Regions from separate parts of the Anoxybacillus sp. LAT27 genome, predicted to be linked through region 4. Evidence: riboswitches for the same ligand, from Rfam matches in the RefSeq annotation. Region 4 holds a riboswitch; each other region holds the start of a gene.

Region 1 (4,142 bases), on a different contig from region 4:
ATTTTTTTGAGTATACGCCAATCGGCTCAATATGAATACCACCAGCATTTACAAAGTCATAACCATGTTCTTTCATTTGTGCTTCTAAATAAGGAATGTGTTGGAAATAGTTCGCGTCTAACTCTTTATCCGCTAACGCTTTATTCGGTAATACGTAGTCTTGGAACGTCACGATTTCTAATTCGATTCCTTTTTCTTTTAAAATCGGTTTTGCTTTTTCTAAAATTTCGGCATGTGGCACGTTTGATGCACCAACAACAAGCTTATTCGTCTTTTCTTCGGCACTTTCATTTTTTCCGCAAGCAGCGAGCGCTAATACAACAACTGCCGCGACAAGTAAAGAGATCCATTTTTTCATTTGTTTCTTCCTCCTTTTTTATCTTTTATCTATTTTAGAAGTGACAAAGTCACCAATAAACTGAATAATGAAGACAATCACTAAAATGAGCACTGTTGCAACAAATGTCACATCGTTATTGTTACGTTGAAACCCTTCTAAATACGCTAAGTTTCCAAGCCCCCCAGCACCAACAACTCCTGCCATCGCTGTATAACCAACGAGCGCGATCGCTGTAACTGTAATACCAGATACAAGTGCTGGCAACGCTTCAGGGAGAAGCACTTTCCAAATAATTGTTGCTGTCGTTGCCCCCATCGCTTTTGCCGCTTCAATGACACCTTTATCAATTTCACGAAGCGCAATTTCAACCATGCGTGCATAAAACGGAGCGGCCCCGATAATGAGTGCCGGTAGCGCAGCATCCGCTCCAAGAATTGTACCAACGACAAGTTTCGTAAATGGAATAAGCAAAATAATTAAAATAATAAACGGTATAGAACGAAAAATGTTGACGAACGATGCGATCACACCGTTAATAAAACGATTTTCCCATATGTTTCCCTTAGACGTTAAAAACAACAACAATCCGAGTAAAATACCAAGCACAAACGTTGCGACAACGGAGACGGCGGTCATATACAACGTTTCCGTCGTGGCTGCCCATATTTTATCCCAAACGACGTTCGGAAATAGTTCATTGAACATTCGCCAACACCTCCACTTCAACTTCTTGCTGGCGAATAAAAGCGAGCGCTCGCTCAATCTCCTCATTCGCACCGTCTAAATGAATGAACAACACCCCGTATGCTCCGTGATGTGTCTGCGAAATTTTCCCTTGTAAAATATTTATATTTAAATCGAATTGACGAATGAGTTGTGTGATGAGCGGTTGCTCAGCTGCTTCACCAACGAATGTCAGTTGAACAACTTTACCATTCGGATATCGTTCAAGAAGATGCAACATCGCTTCTTTCGTTTCTTCCGGCTCTGTCACTTGCTGGACAAATCGTTTTGTAATCGGCTGTTCTGGCTTGCGGAATACGTGAAGCACTTCGCCCATTTCGACAATTTTTCCGTTTTCCATGACCGCAACGCGATCACAAATTTTACGAATCACGTGCATCTCGTGTGTAATTAATACGATCGTTAAACCGAGACGTTTATTAATATCAACAAGCAAGTCTAAAATTGAGTCGGTCGTTTGCGGATCAAGCGCCGATGTTGCTTCATCGCATAACAGCACTTTCGGATTGTTCGCTAATGCGCGCGCAATGCCAACGCGTTGCTTTTGTCCGCCGCTCAGTTGCGATGGATACGCATTTTCTCTCCCTTGCAAACCGACGAGTTGAATAAGTTCATCGACACGCTTCATCCGTTCTTCTTTCGGCACGCCAGCAATTTCTAACGGAAAAGCAATATTTTCGCGCACGGTTCGTGACCAAAGCAAATTAAAATGTTGAAAAATCATGCCGATTTGTTGGCGCGCTTGGCGTAACTGCTTCCCGCTAATTTTCCCCATATCTTTCCCATCAACAATCACTTCACCGCTCGTCGGCTTTTCTAATCCGTTCAATAACCGAATGAGCGAGCTTTTCCCTGCTCCACTATAGCCGATAATACCGAAAATTTCTCCTTGTTCGATATGCAAATTCACATGATCGACTGCCGTTACATTCCCACTTGCTGCTTTATACACTTTCGTTACGTTTGATAAAGTAATCATGTTGTCACCTTCCTTCCATGAAAAAAGCCTTTCTGCTCAAGAGAACAGAAAGGCGTAATGATCCATTCTGTCTCTTATCTCTCAAAGCAAACGCTTTGTGTGAATTGGCACCATTTCAGCAGCGCTGACGGTTGCCGGGTTTCATCGGGCACATCCCTCCACCTCTCTTGATAAGAGCGCTTTTAAACGCTTTATTCAGTTAACGTTTTAATACGTTCAAGGATATTTTTAAACTACGAAAGTGAGTATATCATCGAAAGAAGGACGGTGTCAACGAAAAATAATAAAAAATTTTTTGATATAGATAAACGTGCTAGCTATATACAGCTAACACGCTACACTTCCGAATACATCGACCGTACCCCTGTCGCCGCTTCAATCGCCTGCTCTAAGTCTTCGATTAAATCGTCCACGTTTTCAATACCGACCGATAAACGAATCATATCTTCTGTTACGCCGGATGCTTTCAAATCTTCTGAACTTAACTGTTGATGCGTTGTACTTGCAGGATGAATAATTAAACTTTTTGCATCGCCGACGTTTGCCACATGTGACCAAAGCTTAACGTTGTTAATTAACGTAGCCCCTGCTTCACGGCCACCTTGAATGCCAAAGACAACGACTGCCCCTGCCCCTTTCGGCATATATTTTTTCGCTAGCTCTTTCGCTGGATGGTTGTCATGTTCAGGATACAACACCCAATTGACGACCGGATGGTTGTCCAAATACTCGACGATTTTTCTCGTGTTTGCAATATGTTCTTTCATGCGGACATGCAACGTCTCCAGCCCTAAATTAAACTGAAATGCATTGAACGGGCTAATCGCCGGTCCTAAGTCACGTAACAACTGCACGCGTGCTTTGACGATATACGCCGCCGCACCGATGTCTGCGTATACGAGATTATGGTAACTTGGATCTGGCGTCGTAAACGCTGGAAACTTCGGCGAATTCCAATCAAATTTTCCACCATCGACAATGATACCACCTAACGTCGTTCCGTTACCAAGCAACCATTTCGTTGCCGAATGAACGACGATATCTGCTCCATGCTCGATTGGCCTGCAAAGGTACGGAGTTGCAAACGTGTTGTCAATAATCAACGGAATGCCTGCTTCATGCGCAATTTCCGCAACCGCCTCAATGTCTAACACATGCAGGCTTGGGTTGCCAATTGTTTCGGCAAAAATCGCTTTCGTTTTTGGTGTAATTGCCGCACGGAAATTTTCTGGATCAGACGGATCGACAAAATGCGTCGTAATGCCGTATTTCGGCAACGTATTCGCAAACAAATTGTACGTTCCTCCATATAACGTCGAAGCAGAAACAATATCATCTCCCGCTTGAGCAACGTTTAAAATCGCCATTGTAATCGCCGCCATGCCGCTCGCGACCGCTAAAGCCCCGACACCACCTTCAAGCTTAGCCACTCGTTCTTCAAATACAGTCACTGTCGGGTTATGAATGCGCGTATAAATGTATCCCGCTTCCTTTAGCGCAAATAAATTGGCCGCATGTTCTGTGTTATCAAACAAGTATGCATTCGACTGATAAATAGGCACTGCACGTGCTTTCGTTACTGGATCCGTTTGCAATCCGCCATGAACAGCAATCGTTTCAAATTTCATCGTTTCTCCCCCTAACCTAATGATCGAATATTTTGAATTTTAACACGATAAAATACGTTCGTCAACGAACAACATCATACGGCTTGGCAAGGAAAAAGATCGACTCTAACAATAAAATGTGACGAAACGATGCTGTGACGGACAATTCGTTTAATCGCAGTTGTTGCTGCAGTTTTAAAGACCCTTGCAATAGCGACATAATTGCCTGTGCCGAACCACGAATCGTAATGACTCGCTCTCCATCTACCTCTTCTACGCGACGAATCCCTTCTTTCGATATGCACAATAATACTTCTCGACTCTCCCATTGTAGTTGAATATATAAACAATCATTTGGCAAAATCGGCGCTAACATGTTCATTTAACCGCCCCCCGTCCCATATTTCTCATATCCATTGTTTCCATATAAATGCGAGTAGTTCCTGCTATAAACGCTCGACAAATGTCTCGT
Region 2 (4,142 bases), on a different contig from region 4:
CAATGTTCGTACAACACCCCTTGCTTATTTAAAAACGTAGCGACATTTTCCTTTCCTTCAATCACTTCACCTGTGTTGCGCACTTTAATAACTGCCATACATACTCCCCCTTATCGTTTTAAAAGTAATAATTTCACATAGTACTGACATAAAAACTCGCACGCTTCTAGCCATTTTTTCGCTTCAAACGCATCTTTTCCCCAAACAGTAATGCCGTGGTTGCGAATAAGCACTGCGCCGCGATCTTCATGAACATGTTCGGCGAACGCGTTTGCTAATGTCGGAATATGAGCGAAATTCGGAATAATCGGAATGCGAAATGCCGCATCTTCTTCCCATAATCCGAACGCTTTAATGAGTTCTTGATTTGTAAAAACGACTTCCCCTTCGTCACCGTACCATTCGGAAATGATATTGTTGTCAACGGTATGGACATGAAGCACACAACCAGCGTTCGTTTTATTGTAAATGTTCACGTGAAGAAGCGTCTCAGCTGACGGCTTTAAATGCGTCGCTTCGGCTGGCTGTCCGTCCGCGCCGACGAGTAAAAAGTCTTCTGCCGTTTCTTTTCGTTTATCTTTTCCGCTAGCGGTCACAAGAAACGTAAGCGGCTCATCGCTCACCTTTAGCGACAAATTGCCGCTCGTTCCCATAAACCAATCGCGCGCCGCTAGTTCTCGTTTCACTTCCGCAAGCTCTTCCCATTTTTTTTGTCTCACACGATCACCTCGCTTTCTTGTAACGCATCGATGACATCATAAAACGTCGTAAACGGTGTATGTGGCAAATGAAGCTCCCGGCATTTTTCAAGCAAAAAGTCGCGCGCGATGACGTGATCGGCTAGTTTCGCCGCCGCTAAATCGGTAATGGAATCGCCAATCACAATCGTTTTTGCCCCTTTTGGCGCGAGTTTACGAAGAAGCGACGGCTTGCAGCACCCGCATTCATTTTCGCAATGTTCATCGCACGCATACGGCCACGTAATTCGAATCGTTTCTCCGCTAAAGTCAGCGCTGTTACAAAAAATGCGCTCTTTTTCAACAAGTCCGTCTAACAGCGGATAAACGAAAAAATCGATGCCGCCGCTCACGATATAAAGCGGAATTTGCCGTTCGTTCGTAAATGCGACAAAGTCGGAAAATCCGTCGCGAATGCGGGCGGTGTCAAGCAAAAATTGCACGATGTCTTCTTTTAGCGTCGTCGGCAACAGCGAAAACATGCGTCCGACACCTTGTTGTACGGAACATCTTTGCGCAAGCACGTCATCTTTGATGGCTTCCCACTCGGGCGGAGCGAACTGTTTCATGAGCGCAATAATGTTGTCGTTTAACGTAATCGTTCCATCAAAGTCACAAAAAACAATTGACTTCATCAAGCGCTCCCCCATAAATCAAGCGCTTGTTGTAACGGTTCGTGTTCTTTTGCCGCATCATGAAGCGAACGACCAGCAAGCACCGCATCAACTGCGGCACGAAACGCTTGCCCGCCACCAATTGCCCCGCTCGGATGACCATGCACTCCGCCGCCTGCGTTAATGACGGAGTCGATGCCAAAATCGCTCACTAAAAGCGGCACAAGCCCCGGATGAATGCCGGCGGATGGCACAGGGAATGTGCGTAAAAACGGTTCTTCTTTCGTTAATTCCTCGCGAATCGCAACCGTCTGTTGTTTTGCAAGCGCGACGCTTCCATACGGTGATGGGAAAAGCGAAAAGTCCGCCCCGGCCATGCGCAATAATTTCCCAAGAAGAAGCGCATAGCTAACTCCATATACGTGCGATGAGGCGATCGCGCCGCTAAACGACGGATGTGCCATAATCGGCAAGCGAATGTCATCGTCTTCACGAAGCGCCTGCAACACGTCAAGTCCGTATGTAAACACGTTAAACAACAACACGTCCGTCCCTAGCTCCGCCGCACGCTTCGCTTTGTCTTTTAGTTCAAACGTTTTACCTGTTAAATTGACCGCATATAACGTTCGATGCCCTGTTTGTTCGTACACCTCTTGTAGCGCTTGTTTTCCTGCGACAATGCGCTTTTCAAATGGCGTTAAGTCATTGTCAAATAAAATTTCATCGTCTTTCACGAGATCGACCCCACCGAGCGCTTGTAGTTTTAATTGTTCCGTAACGTATTGTAAATCACGCCCAATGACCGCTTTAAAAATGCTCATCACAAGCGGACGGTCAAAAACCCCAAGCTTTTCGCGTATGCCGTCAATGCCAAAGCGCGGGCCCGGAAACGCACGCTTCAGTTCGTCAGAAAACGTTAAATCAACAAGTTTAATCGTTCCGTCAAGCGACAATTTTCCAAACGTCGTCGTCAAAATCGCTGGAAAATCGGCGCTAAAATTGACGCTCGGATACGAAATGCGCACGAGTGCGCGTTTCAGTCGTTTTCCAAAAAACGTATTGACACGCTCGTCTTCCTCTAGCTCTTCAATGGACTGAACGATCCCTTTATGTTTTTTCAATTGTTCTTGTTCAAGCTGCGGCAAATCGGTCCACGACCCGACAGTTAGCCCAAGCGCAATCCCTTCTGCTTTTTTCACTAAGTCTTTGTCATCATGAATCAAATATGTTGCGGTAATCATCGTATCACTCCTTTACAAATAAAAAACCTCTTCATAAGAAGAGGCTAATTGTTCGTCTCTTCTTATCTCTCAGCTCACTGCTGCGAGAATTAGCACCGTGCTTAACACTTGTTAAGTCGGTTGCCGGGCTTCATCGGGCTCGTCCCTCCACCTACTCTTGATAAGAATTCGCAATGTATAAAATTTTTCGAACAGTTCGTTTTTCATAAATTTAATTCGAATTATGACAGCACATGCCGATTTTGTCAACGATTTTTTAAAAAAGTTGCAATCGCCCGATGCGTTCCGCTGCTTCTTGAAGTCTTGCTTCGCTTGTGAGCAGCCCTGTGCGCACATAACCTTCCCCATGTTCGCCAAACCCAATGCCCGGAGCGACCGCCACGTGCGCTTTTTGAAGCAAAAGGTCAGCAAACGTTTCCGACGTATAGCCGTTTGGCACCGGAAGCCAAGCGAAAAACGAACCTGCTGGCGCTTGCACATTCCAGCCGATGTCACGCAATGCATGAACGAACGTGTTTCTTCTTGCTTCATACGTCGCGACAAGCTCGGCGACGCATTGTTGCGAATCAAGTAGTGCGACTGCTGCCGCTTCTTGAATCGCCCCGAACATGCTGACGTATAGATGATCTTGCAACACGTTGATCGCTTCGATCATGCTTTCGTTACCGACCGCAAAACCGACGCGCCATCCTGCCATATTGTACGTTTTTGAGAACGTATAAATTTCAATACCAACGTCTTTTGACCCTTCGACTTGTAAAAAGCTTACTGGCTTTTTCCCGTCAAAGCCGATCGCTCCGTATGCGAAATCGTGTACAACACCGATACGATGTTTTTCAGCAAACGAAACGGTTTGTTGAAAAAACGGTTTCGTTGCGGTTGCGCCGGTCGGATTGTTCGGATAGTTTAAAAACATCAGTTTCGCCTTGCGAACGACATCTTTGTTTAGCTCCTCGTAATTAGGTAAAAAGCCATTCTCCGCCCGTAGCGGCATCATTTCCATGCGCGCCCGCGCAAGCACGACCCCCGACCAATAGTCTGGATAACCGGGATCAGGAACGAGCACAACATCGCCCGGATTTAATAAACAAAGCGGCATTTCAACGAGCCCTGCTTTTCCGCCAAACAAAATAGCGACTTCTTTTTCAGGATCAATCGTCACGCCATACTCGCGTTTATAAAACGTCGCGACTGCTTCTTTCAAAAACGAATAGCCGCGAAATGGTGAATATTTATGATACATAGGCTTTGCTACCGCCTGTTGCATCGCGCTTACAATGTGCGCTGGTGTCGGCTGATCTGGATTTCCTTGTCCGAGATTAATGACATCATACCCTTCGGCAATGACTGCGTTCACTTTTTGCACGAGCGAAGCAAAAAATTGCTTCGGAAGTTGCTGTAACAAGTTCGATTGCGGAAATGTTTTCATTTTTCACACCTACTTCACAAAAAGGTTGAAATTCTAGTCAAGAATCATATATCGTAAAAATCAAAATGTAAAGAAAATTTTTTTGAGGTGAATGAGATGAATATCGCTTGCGTACAAATGG
Region 3 (4,142 bases), on a different contig from region 4:
CAAACATGAAAGGGAAGCTACAACAAGTCCGATTCGTTCCGAAACACCGCCATATCATCGTCGAAGTCGTTTACAAAATCCCTATTCCAACACAAAAACAAGATAACAACAGAGATATCAGTATTGATTTGGGATTAGATAACTTCGCAACCATTGTGAACAATGTGGGCAAACAACCGATCGTCATCAATGGTAAAGGTCTAAAATCCGCCAATCAATACTATAACAAACAAATGAGCCACTACCGCAAAGTAGCGAAACAGATGAATGGACTCGATTGGACAAAACGAATGAGCAAAATGACAGAAAAACGAAATCGCATCGTGGAAAACTTTATGCACCAAGCGAGTGCCTTTGTCATGAAACATGCGTTGTCTTTAGACTGCGATACGATTGTGGTGGGGATGAATAAAGATTGGAAGCGTGAAGTCCATCTCGGAAAGCGCACAAATCAAGCGTTCGTTCACATCCCGTATCAAACGTTTCTTCATCAGTTGCAGTACAAAGCAGCACAGCATGGGATTCGTGTCATCGTGACAGAAGAAAGCTATACATCGAAATGCAGTTTTTTAGACATGGAAGAAATCAAAAAGCAAAAGCAATACAAAGGAACGCGCATCAAGCGAGGACTGTTTCAATCTGAAAATGGAATACTGATTAACGCAGATGTCAACGGGGCATACAACATCATGAGAAAAGTATTCCCAAAGGCGTTCGCCAATGGGATAGCGGGTGTGGGGTTACACCCAATCCGAGTACATGTCGCTTAAACGACGTGGACGGATAAACAATTTTATTAAAATCTTTATCATTATTCTATGATTTTAATAAAATTGATAACCTAATGAGAGAACGAGAGGAGGAAGAGGAATGAAGCGTATATCAAGTAAAGAAGTGTATGAAAGAACGTTGCAGTTATTAACAGAACGTGGGGTAACGATTCCAGCCATTGCTGAGATTGTATATGAAATGCAAAGTCCGTATAATAAAAATTTAACGATGGCAGAATGTATCGAAAGTGTAGAAAAAGTGTTACAAAAACGCGAAGTACAACATGCGATTTTAGTTGGTATTGAGCTTGATAAACTAGCAGAAAACGGCATGTTGTCAGAGCCGCTTCAAACGATTGTCGAAACGGATGAAGGGCTGTTTGGCGTCGATGAAACGTTAGCGTTAGGGGCGGTACTCGGATACGGAAGCATTGCGGTGACGACATTTGGTCATCTCGATAAAAATAAAGTCGGAATCATTAAGCAGCTTGATACGAAACGTGGCAAAGGCGTGCATACGTTTTTAGACGATTTAGTCGCAAGCATTGCCGCAAGCGCCTCTGGTCGCCTTGCGCACAACTTGCGCGACGAGGAAGAAGCTGCGTTGAATGCGTAAAAAAAGCCGTAAATCCGCATGGGTTTACGGTTTTTTTACGGAAAAATGTGAAATATAAACGGCTTGCTTATTATGCGAATGAAGCCCTCAAAAAGCTTTAGGGGCTACGGTGTTTCTTTTTGCTGTTTTAACAAATCGCGAATTTCTGTGAGTAGTTGTTGTTCTTTTGTCATCGTTGGTGCGGTTTGTTTCGTTTCTTCTTGTTTTTTGATTCGCTCGTGCAAGTTGTTTAAAAGTTTGACAAATAGAAAAATCGAAAAGGCGATAACTAAAAAGTCAACGACGTTTTGAAGAAACACCCCGTATTTCACTTCCGCTTTGCCGACTTTCCAAGATAACCCGCTAAAATCAATGCCACCTAAAATAAGACCAACGAGCGGCATAATGATGTCGTTGACGAGAGAAGAAACGATTTTCCCGAACGCCCCGCCGATAATGACCCCGACAGCTAAGTCGATGACGTTGCCTCGTACTGCGAATTTTTTAAATTCGTTCCACATCGGCATGCCTCCTTTTGTTCATACTTTACCATACCCCCATTCTATTTGTCGATTTTTGCATGCGAGGCGCATGGTCGGGCAGTTGTGCATAACATGACGATGAATATGAAAAAAGAGGTGGGAACATGTATTACGTGTATCCAATGTATCCAATGTATCCATATCCGATCATGCCTTATCCGCTTCCGCGGGAATATACGAAAGATTACGGACCGAACCCGTTTGTCATTCAAATTGAAGAAGCGACGAAACGAAACAATATGTTCCGTACGACGTTATGGACAGGTCCGCATTTACAAGTGACGTTAATGAGCTTGCGTGTCGGGGAGGATATTGGTTTAGAAATTCATCCGGGCGTGGATCAACTTTTACGTATTGAACAAGGCGAAGGCATCGTGCGGATGGGAAAAAGGAAAAATGAATGGACGTTTGAACGACGAGTGGGCGACGGTTCTGCTATTTTTGTCCCTGCAGGAACGTGGCATAATGTAATAAACATTGGAAACGTTCCGCTAAAATTGTATTCCATTTATGCGCCGCCACAACATCCAGCCGGCACCGTCCATCCGACAAAAGCTGATGCTCTTGCGGCGGAATGAGAGAAAAGACTTGGGGGAAGCCCTCACGTGTTGGAAAAGGATAAAAAATAGTTGCAATTTTTCGGAAAATAAGATACATTAATTAAAAATCAGAAAATTCAATATCGTTTTGCGTTCTTATCAAGAGAAGGGGAGGGACTGGCCCGATGAACCTTCAGCAACCAGCCGAAAGCGGTCAGGTGCTAAATCCAGCGAATTGGCGTTCAATTCGGAAGATAAGAAGAAGCGACTGTAAAAGCCTTCTTCTTTGAAGGCTTTTATTTTTTTAGAAAGGAAGAGAGCGAATGAGTCATGTGGAAACGATATTAGCGCAAATTGGCAATCGAAGCGAGACGGTGACAGGGACGGTCAATCCGCCTGTCTATTTTTCAACAGCGTATCGGCATGAAGGGATCGGACAGTCGACAGGGTACGATTACATTCGGACAGGAAACCCGACGAGACATATTGTCGAGGAGGCGATTGCGCAGTTAGAAGAAGGGGATCAAGGGTTTGCATGTAGCTCAGGCATGGCGGCGATTCAAACGTTGTTTGCGTTGTTTGAAAGCGGCGATCATTTCCTCGTTTCAGCCGATTTATATGGCGGAACGTATCGGCTATTTGAAAAAGGGTGGAAGAAATACGGTTTGTCGTTTACATACGTCGATTTTCGCGATCTCGATGCGGTAAAGGCGCATGTGACGGACAAAACGAAAGCGATTTTTTTAGAAACGCCGACAAATCCGCTTATGCAAGAGGCGGATATTGAAGCGGTGGCAACGTTTGCGAAGCAATATGGGTTGCTTCTTATTGTTGATAATACGTTTTACACCCCTGTGTTACAAAGGCCATTAACGAAAGGGGCGGACATCGTCATTCATAGCGCAACGAAATATTTAGGCGGGCATAACGACGTGCTTGCCGGGCTCATTGTTGCCAAAGGAAAAGAGCTATGCGAGCAACTCGCGATGTATCATAACGCGATTGGGGCGGTGTTATCACCGTTTGATTCATGGCTGTTAATTCGCGGCATGAAGACGCTTGCGCTGCGCATGCGTCAGCACGAACAAAACGCGAAAGCCATTTATGAATTTTTAACACAACACGAAGATGTGACGGATGTGTTATATCCGGGGAGAGGCGGCATGTTGTCGTTTCGCGTGCGCGATGAAAAATGGGTGAATGCCTTCTTACGAAGTTTAAAACTGATTACGTTTGCGGAAAGTTTAGGCGGTGTCGAAAGTTTTATTACGTATCCCGCGACGCAAACGCATATGGATATTCCAGAGGATATTCGTATCGCCAACGGGGTATGTAATCGTTTGTTACGTTTTTCGGTCGGCATTGAATACGATGATGATTTAATTGCTGATTTAGCACAAGCGTTTCAGCGTATGAAAGAGGTGTAAAAAATGGATGTACAAACAAAGCTCGTTCACAATCAATGGCAGATTGATACGCAAACGGGCGCAGTGAGTGTCCCGATTCATCATGCATCGACGTTTCATCAGTTTGATTTTGATACGTTTGGCAAGTACGATTATAGCCGTTCTGGTAACCCGACGCGTGAGGCGCTTGAGGAAACAATTGCGGAACTGGAGGGGGGCGTCAGCGGTTTTGCGTTCGCATCGGGCATGGCGGCCATTTCTACGGCATTTTTATTATTGTCAAAAGGCGA
Region 4 (4,142 bases):
ATCTCGGGCGTTTCGTGATAATGTCCTTCTTCGTCAGGAAGACCGGCGTTCGGATAGCAGCTGACGGCGGTGTTCGCTAATGAAGCGAGCGATCGTAAATGATCGGTCATAAATTCCGGCCCTGTGGCGCAGTTTAAGCCGATAGCAAAAGGTTTCATATGTTGAACGGAAATAAAAAACGATTCGATCGTTTGCCCGGCAAGCGTCGTTCCCATCGGTTCGATCGTTCCAGAAATCATAAGCGGTACTTGTTTTCCAACCGCTTGAAACGCTTTCGTAATGCCGAGAAACGCAGCTTTCACGTTTAACGTATCTTGGCACGTTTCTAACAACAACAAATCGACGCCGCCAAGCAATAAACCGCGCGCTTGTTCTTCATAGGAAGAAATGAGTTCGGCAAATGTCGCTCCGCCTGTGACAGATAGCGTTTTTGTCGTCGGACCCATCGAACCGGCAACGAAGCGAGGGTGATCGCTCGTTGTATATTTTTCAGCCGCTCGTTTGGCGAGTTTCGCTGCTTCAATATTTAATTCAAGCGCTAAATGCCCGAGGTTGTATTCGTCTAAGACGATGCGGGTCGCGCCAAACGTATTTGTTTCAACGATGTCCGCCCCTGCGGCGAAATATGCTTCGTGAATATGTGAGATGACATGAGGGGCGGTGAGCGTTAAATATTCGTTACATCCTTCGTACGCTTCCCCGCCAAAATCGTCCGCCGTTAAATTGGCCGCTTGAATCATCGTCCCCATCGCGCCGTCAATAATTAAAATTTTTTTCTCAAGCTGTGCAAATAAACTAGCCATAGTAAACCGTCCTTTCTTTTGCGAGCCGTTCTTTTTCATGAATGTAGCGAACGAGTTCGACTGTCATGTCGTAGCGTAAAAACGGTGTAATTAAATAAATGCCTTGGAATAAATCGAATGCTGCGTCGATAAGCGATTTGGCGATTGCCAATCCTTCTTTTGTTGCTTGAATCGGGTCGTTGGCACAAGCGGCCATGCGAGCGCGAATGTCATCAGACAATGTAATGCCCGGCACTTCATGGTGTAAAAAGTCGGCGTTGCGCGCGCTTGTCAAAGGCATAATGCCGATGTAAATCGGTGTTGATAAATGCTTTGTCGCTTCATAGACGTCTTCAATTTGTTTTTCGCTATAAAGCGGTTGTGTTAAAAAATAATGGGCACCACATTCAATTTTTTTCTCGAGCCGTTTCACCGCTTTATCTAAATGGCGCACGTTCGGGTTAAAGGCAGCGGCGATCGAAAAGTTCGTTTTTTGTCCGAGCGGTTTGCCCGAATACGAAAGCCCTTCGTTAAATTGCCGAATTAACGAAATAAGGTCAAATGACGATAAATCGTATACGGACGTTGCCCCCGGAAAGTCGCCGACTTTCGATGGATCGCCGGTTAAAGCAAGCACATCGGTCATGCCGAGCGTATGAAGCCCCATTAAATGCGACTGTAGGCCGATTAAGTTGCGATCGCGGCATGTAATGTGAATGAGCGGGCGCATGTTCAGTTGTTGTTTGACGATCGTTCCGACAGCGACATTGCTAATGCGTGGTGTCGCCAGCGAGTTGTCGGCGAGCGTTAGCGCATCAATATGTGCTTCTTTTAACGCTTTTGCGCCTTCTAAAAATTTCGTTAAGCCGAGTTTTTTCGGCGGGTCAAGCTCGACGATAATTGACCGACGCATGCGCGCGATGTCAGCTAGGGAAGGTGCAGATGTTTGTTCCGCTTCTTGAACGGTGATTGTATGCCGCTGTTTGACTTCCTTTTCATATACAGGTGTGCGGTCAGAAAGGGCGCGAGCGATGGCGGCAATATGTTTTGGCGTTGTGCCGCAACAGCCGCCGATGAGGCGCACCCCTTGATCGCGAAACGCCCGAGCGGTTTCTTCAAAATATTGTTCGCTCGTTTCGTAAACGAATCGCCCGTCGCGATATTGCGGCAAGCTTGCGTTTGGGTATACAGATAAAAAGGCGCGCGATGGAATCGGCACTTCTTCAAGCGAGCGTAACATATGGTACGGACCGAGATGGCAGTTTAAGCCGACGACATCGGCGCCAAGCTGTTCGAGTTGATACAGCGCCTCGGCAAGCGGCATGCCATGTTGTAAGACGCCAATGTCGTGCAATGTGACGTGGGCGATGATCGGCAACGTCGTTTCTTGGCGAGCGATGGACAGAACAGTTTGCAATTCTTCAAAATCGTAATACGTTTCAAGTAAAAGCCCATCAACATTTTCGTTTAACAAGACGTACAGCTGTTCACGAAACGTTCGTTTCACTTCTTCAAGGGAAATCGCACTTTTGTTTGTGCTGCGCAATCCTCCGATCGTACCGAGCACGTAGGCGCGTCCTTTTGCGGCTTGTTTCGCAAGACTGACCGCTGCTTCGTTTATTTTTTTTACGTCATCTTGTAGCCCGTAACGCGCCAGTTTGACGTAGTTCGCGCCGTATGTGTTCGTTTGAATGATTTCAGCACCTGCATCAATATACGCTTCATGAATATGAACGATTTCTTCAGGTTTTGTGACGTTTAATTCTTCAAAACAACGATCGATGCCGTGTGCATATAATAACGTGCCCATCGCTCCGTCCGCGATGACGATGCGTTCTTTTAAGTCATTTAACAATCCCACGTCCATTCCTCCATTTCTCCGTTTAAAGTAAAAAAGTCTTCCTCATAAGAAGAAGACGTGACGCGCTCCTTCTTATCTTCCAAGCGAATCGCTTGCTGGACTTAGCACCTTGACGATCGTCAGGTTGCTGAAGGTTCATCGGGCCAGTCCCTCCCCTTCTCTCGATAAGATGTTGTATGAAGTTACTCATAAATGTAACTGATTTTTTAGAAATATTCAACTATTTTTAATTAGAAAAGAAAAAGAAGGCAGCGCGCCTTCTTAACGGTAGTTGACGAATTGGACGTCGATCGGTAAATCTGCTTCGCGAATCGCGGCGATTACTTTTTGCAAATCGTCTTTACTTTTGCCGCTGACGCGAATTTGGTCTTCTTGAATTTGACTTTTTACTTTTAACCCTGTATTTTTAATGATTGTGTTAATTTTTTTCGCGTTGTCTTTGTCGATGCCTTGAACGAGTTTCGCACGCTGGCGCACCGTTCCGCCAGACGCAGCTTCCACTTTTCCGTATTGAATGTTTTTTGTAGGGACGCCACGTTTAATAAGTTTGCCGATGAGCACATCTTTCAGTTGTTCAAGCTTAAATTCATCGTCAGAAATGAGAATAAGCTCATCTTTTTCAAGCGAAATGTCGCTTTTGCTCCCTTTAAAGTCGTAGCGGTTTTGAATTTCTTTTAACGCGATGTTGACGGCGTTTGTGACTTCCGACAAATCGACTTTTGACACGATATCAAACGAACTTTCTTTCGACATGACGATCACCTCAATTATAAATTCGTTGTGCTTCCATTATAGTCGATTGTTGTCATACGAACAACTTTACAAAATTTTTATATATAAAAAGTAAACAAAACGTCGAACGATGTCGATATAATAAATGAAGTGAGATTTAATTGAATAGTAAGGAGATGAGGAAATTTTATGAAAAAAGTATTTTCACTCATCGTGGCAATCGTTTTACTCGTTGCCGCGGGGTGTTCACAAACGAGTTCCTTTCAACCGAAAGAGCGAATAAAAGTGGGCATTATGTTGTCGGACGTCGGACTCGGTGATCAATCGTTTAGCGATTCGGCGTTTAAAGGATTGATGAAAGCGCGTGATGAACTTGGCGTCTTTTTTGACTATCGCGAGTTAAAAGAAACGGGAACGTATGAAAAAGGGCTAACGGAACTTGTTGAAGCTGGAAACGATCTCGTCATCGGACTTGGGTTTATGGTGCAACAAGATTTAGAAAAAGTCGCGAAAAAATATCCGAAACAGCAATTTATATTAATTGATGCGGTGTCTGATTTGCCAAACATCACTTCGATTACGTTTAAAGAAGATGAAGGAAGCTTTTTAGCGGGCGTCGTCGCTGGCATGTTGACGAAAACGAACAACGTTGGCTTTGTTGGCGGAGCGGATGTGCCATTAATTCGCAAATTTGCAAACGGCTTTATTCAAGGGGTAAAAGCGGTGAAGCCAGAAGCAAGCGTGCAAGAAGTGTATGCCGGCAATTT

Evidence for each region. Region 4 has a riboswitch for S-adenosylmethionine ahead of LD028_RS04805 (bifunctional homocysteine S-methyltransferase/methylenetetrahydrofolate reductase). Riboswitches for the same ligand answer to the same signal wherever they lie in the genome.
Region 1: another riboswitch for S-adenosylmethionine. It lies ahead of LD028_RS11745 (methionine ABC transporter ATP-binding protein); the one in region 4 lies ahead of LD028_RS04805 (bifunctional homocysteine S-methyltransferase/methylenetetrahydrofolate reductase).
Region 2: another riboswitch for S-adenosylmethionine. It lies ahead of mtnW (2,3-diketo-5-methylthiopentyl-1-phosphate enolase); the one in region 4 lies ahead of LD028_RS04805 (bifunctional homocysteine S-methyltransferase/methylenetetrahydrofolate reductase).
Region 3: another riboswitch for S-adenosylmethionine. It lies ahead of LD028_RS13920 (methionine biosynthesis PLP-dependent protein); the one in region 4 lies ahead of LD028_RS04805 (bifunctional homocysteine S-methyltransferase/methylenetetrahydrofolate reductase).

Annotation. Positions count from the first base shown of each region.
Region 1 covers NZ_JAIWYK010000423.1:26,637-30,778, forward strand. The annotation lists gene LD028_RS11735 (MetQ/NlpA family ABC transporter substrate-binding protein) at 1-358, opposite strand, end outside; gene LD028_RS11740 (methionine ABC transporter permease) at 377-1,045, opposite strand; gene LD028_RS11745 (methionine ABC transporter ATP-binding protein) at 1,035-2,063, opposite strand; SAM riboswitch class I at 2,135-2,240, opposite strand; gene LD028_RS11750 (O-acetylhomoserine aminocarboxypropyltransferase/cysteine synthase family protein) at 2,399-3,691, opposite strand; gene LD028_RS11755 (hypothetical protein) at 3,753-4,052, opposite strand.
Region 2 covers NZ_JAIWYK010000065.1:20,465-24,606, forward strand. The annotation lists gene LD028_RS05040 (1,2-dihydroxy-3-keto-5-methylthiopentene dioxygenase) at 1-98, opposite strand, end outside; gene LD028_RS05045 (methylthioribulose 1-phosphate dehydratase) at 111-719, opposite strand; gene LD028_RS05050 (2-hydroxy-3-keto-5-methylthiopentenyl-1-phosphate phosphatase) at 716-1,372, opposite strand; gene mtnW (2,3-diketo-5-methylthiopentyl-1-phosphate enolase) at 1,372-2,592, opposite strand; SAM riboswitch class I at 2,652-2,759, opposite strand; gene LD028_RS05060 (pyridoxal phosphate-dependent aminotransferase) at 2,849-4,021, opposite strand; gene LD028_RS05065 (carbon-nitrogen family hydrolase) at 4,118-4,142, shown strand, end outside.
Region 3 covers NZ_JAIWYK010000440.1:1,663-5,804, reverse strand. The annotation lists gene LD028_RS13940 (RNA-guided endonuclease InsQ/TnpB family protein) at 1-770, shown strand, start outside; gene LD028_RS13935 (phosphatidylglycerophosphatase A family protein) at 871-1,386, shown strand; gene mscL (large conductance mechanosensitive channel protein MscL) at 1,491-1,886, opposite strand; gene LD028_RS13925 (cupin domain-containing protein) at 2,012-2,485, shown strand; SAM riboswitch class I at 2,600-2,707, shown strand; gene LD028_RS13920 (methionine biosynthesis PLP-dependent protein) at 2,770-3,873, shown strand; gene metC (cystathionine beta-lyase) at 3,877-4,142, shown strand, end outside.
Region 4 covers NZ_JAIWYK010000064.1:65,602-69,743, forward strand. The annotation lists gene metH (methionine synthase) at 1-803, opposite strand, end outside; gene LD028_RS04805 (bifunctional homocysteine S-methyltransferase/methylenetetrahydrofolate reductase) at 796-2,643, opposite strand; SAM riboswitch class I at 2,713-2,814, opposite strand; gene LD028_RS04810 (YajQ family cyclic di-GMP-binding protein) at 2,905-3,396, opposite strand; gene LD028_RS04815 (BMP family lipoprotein) at 3,565-4,142, shown strand, end outside.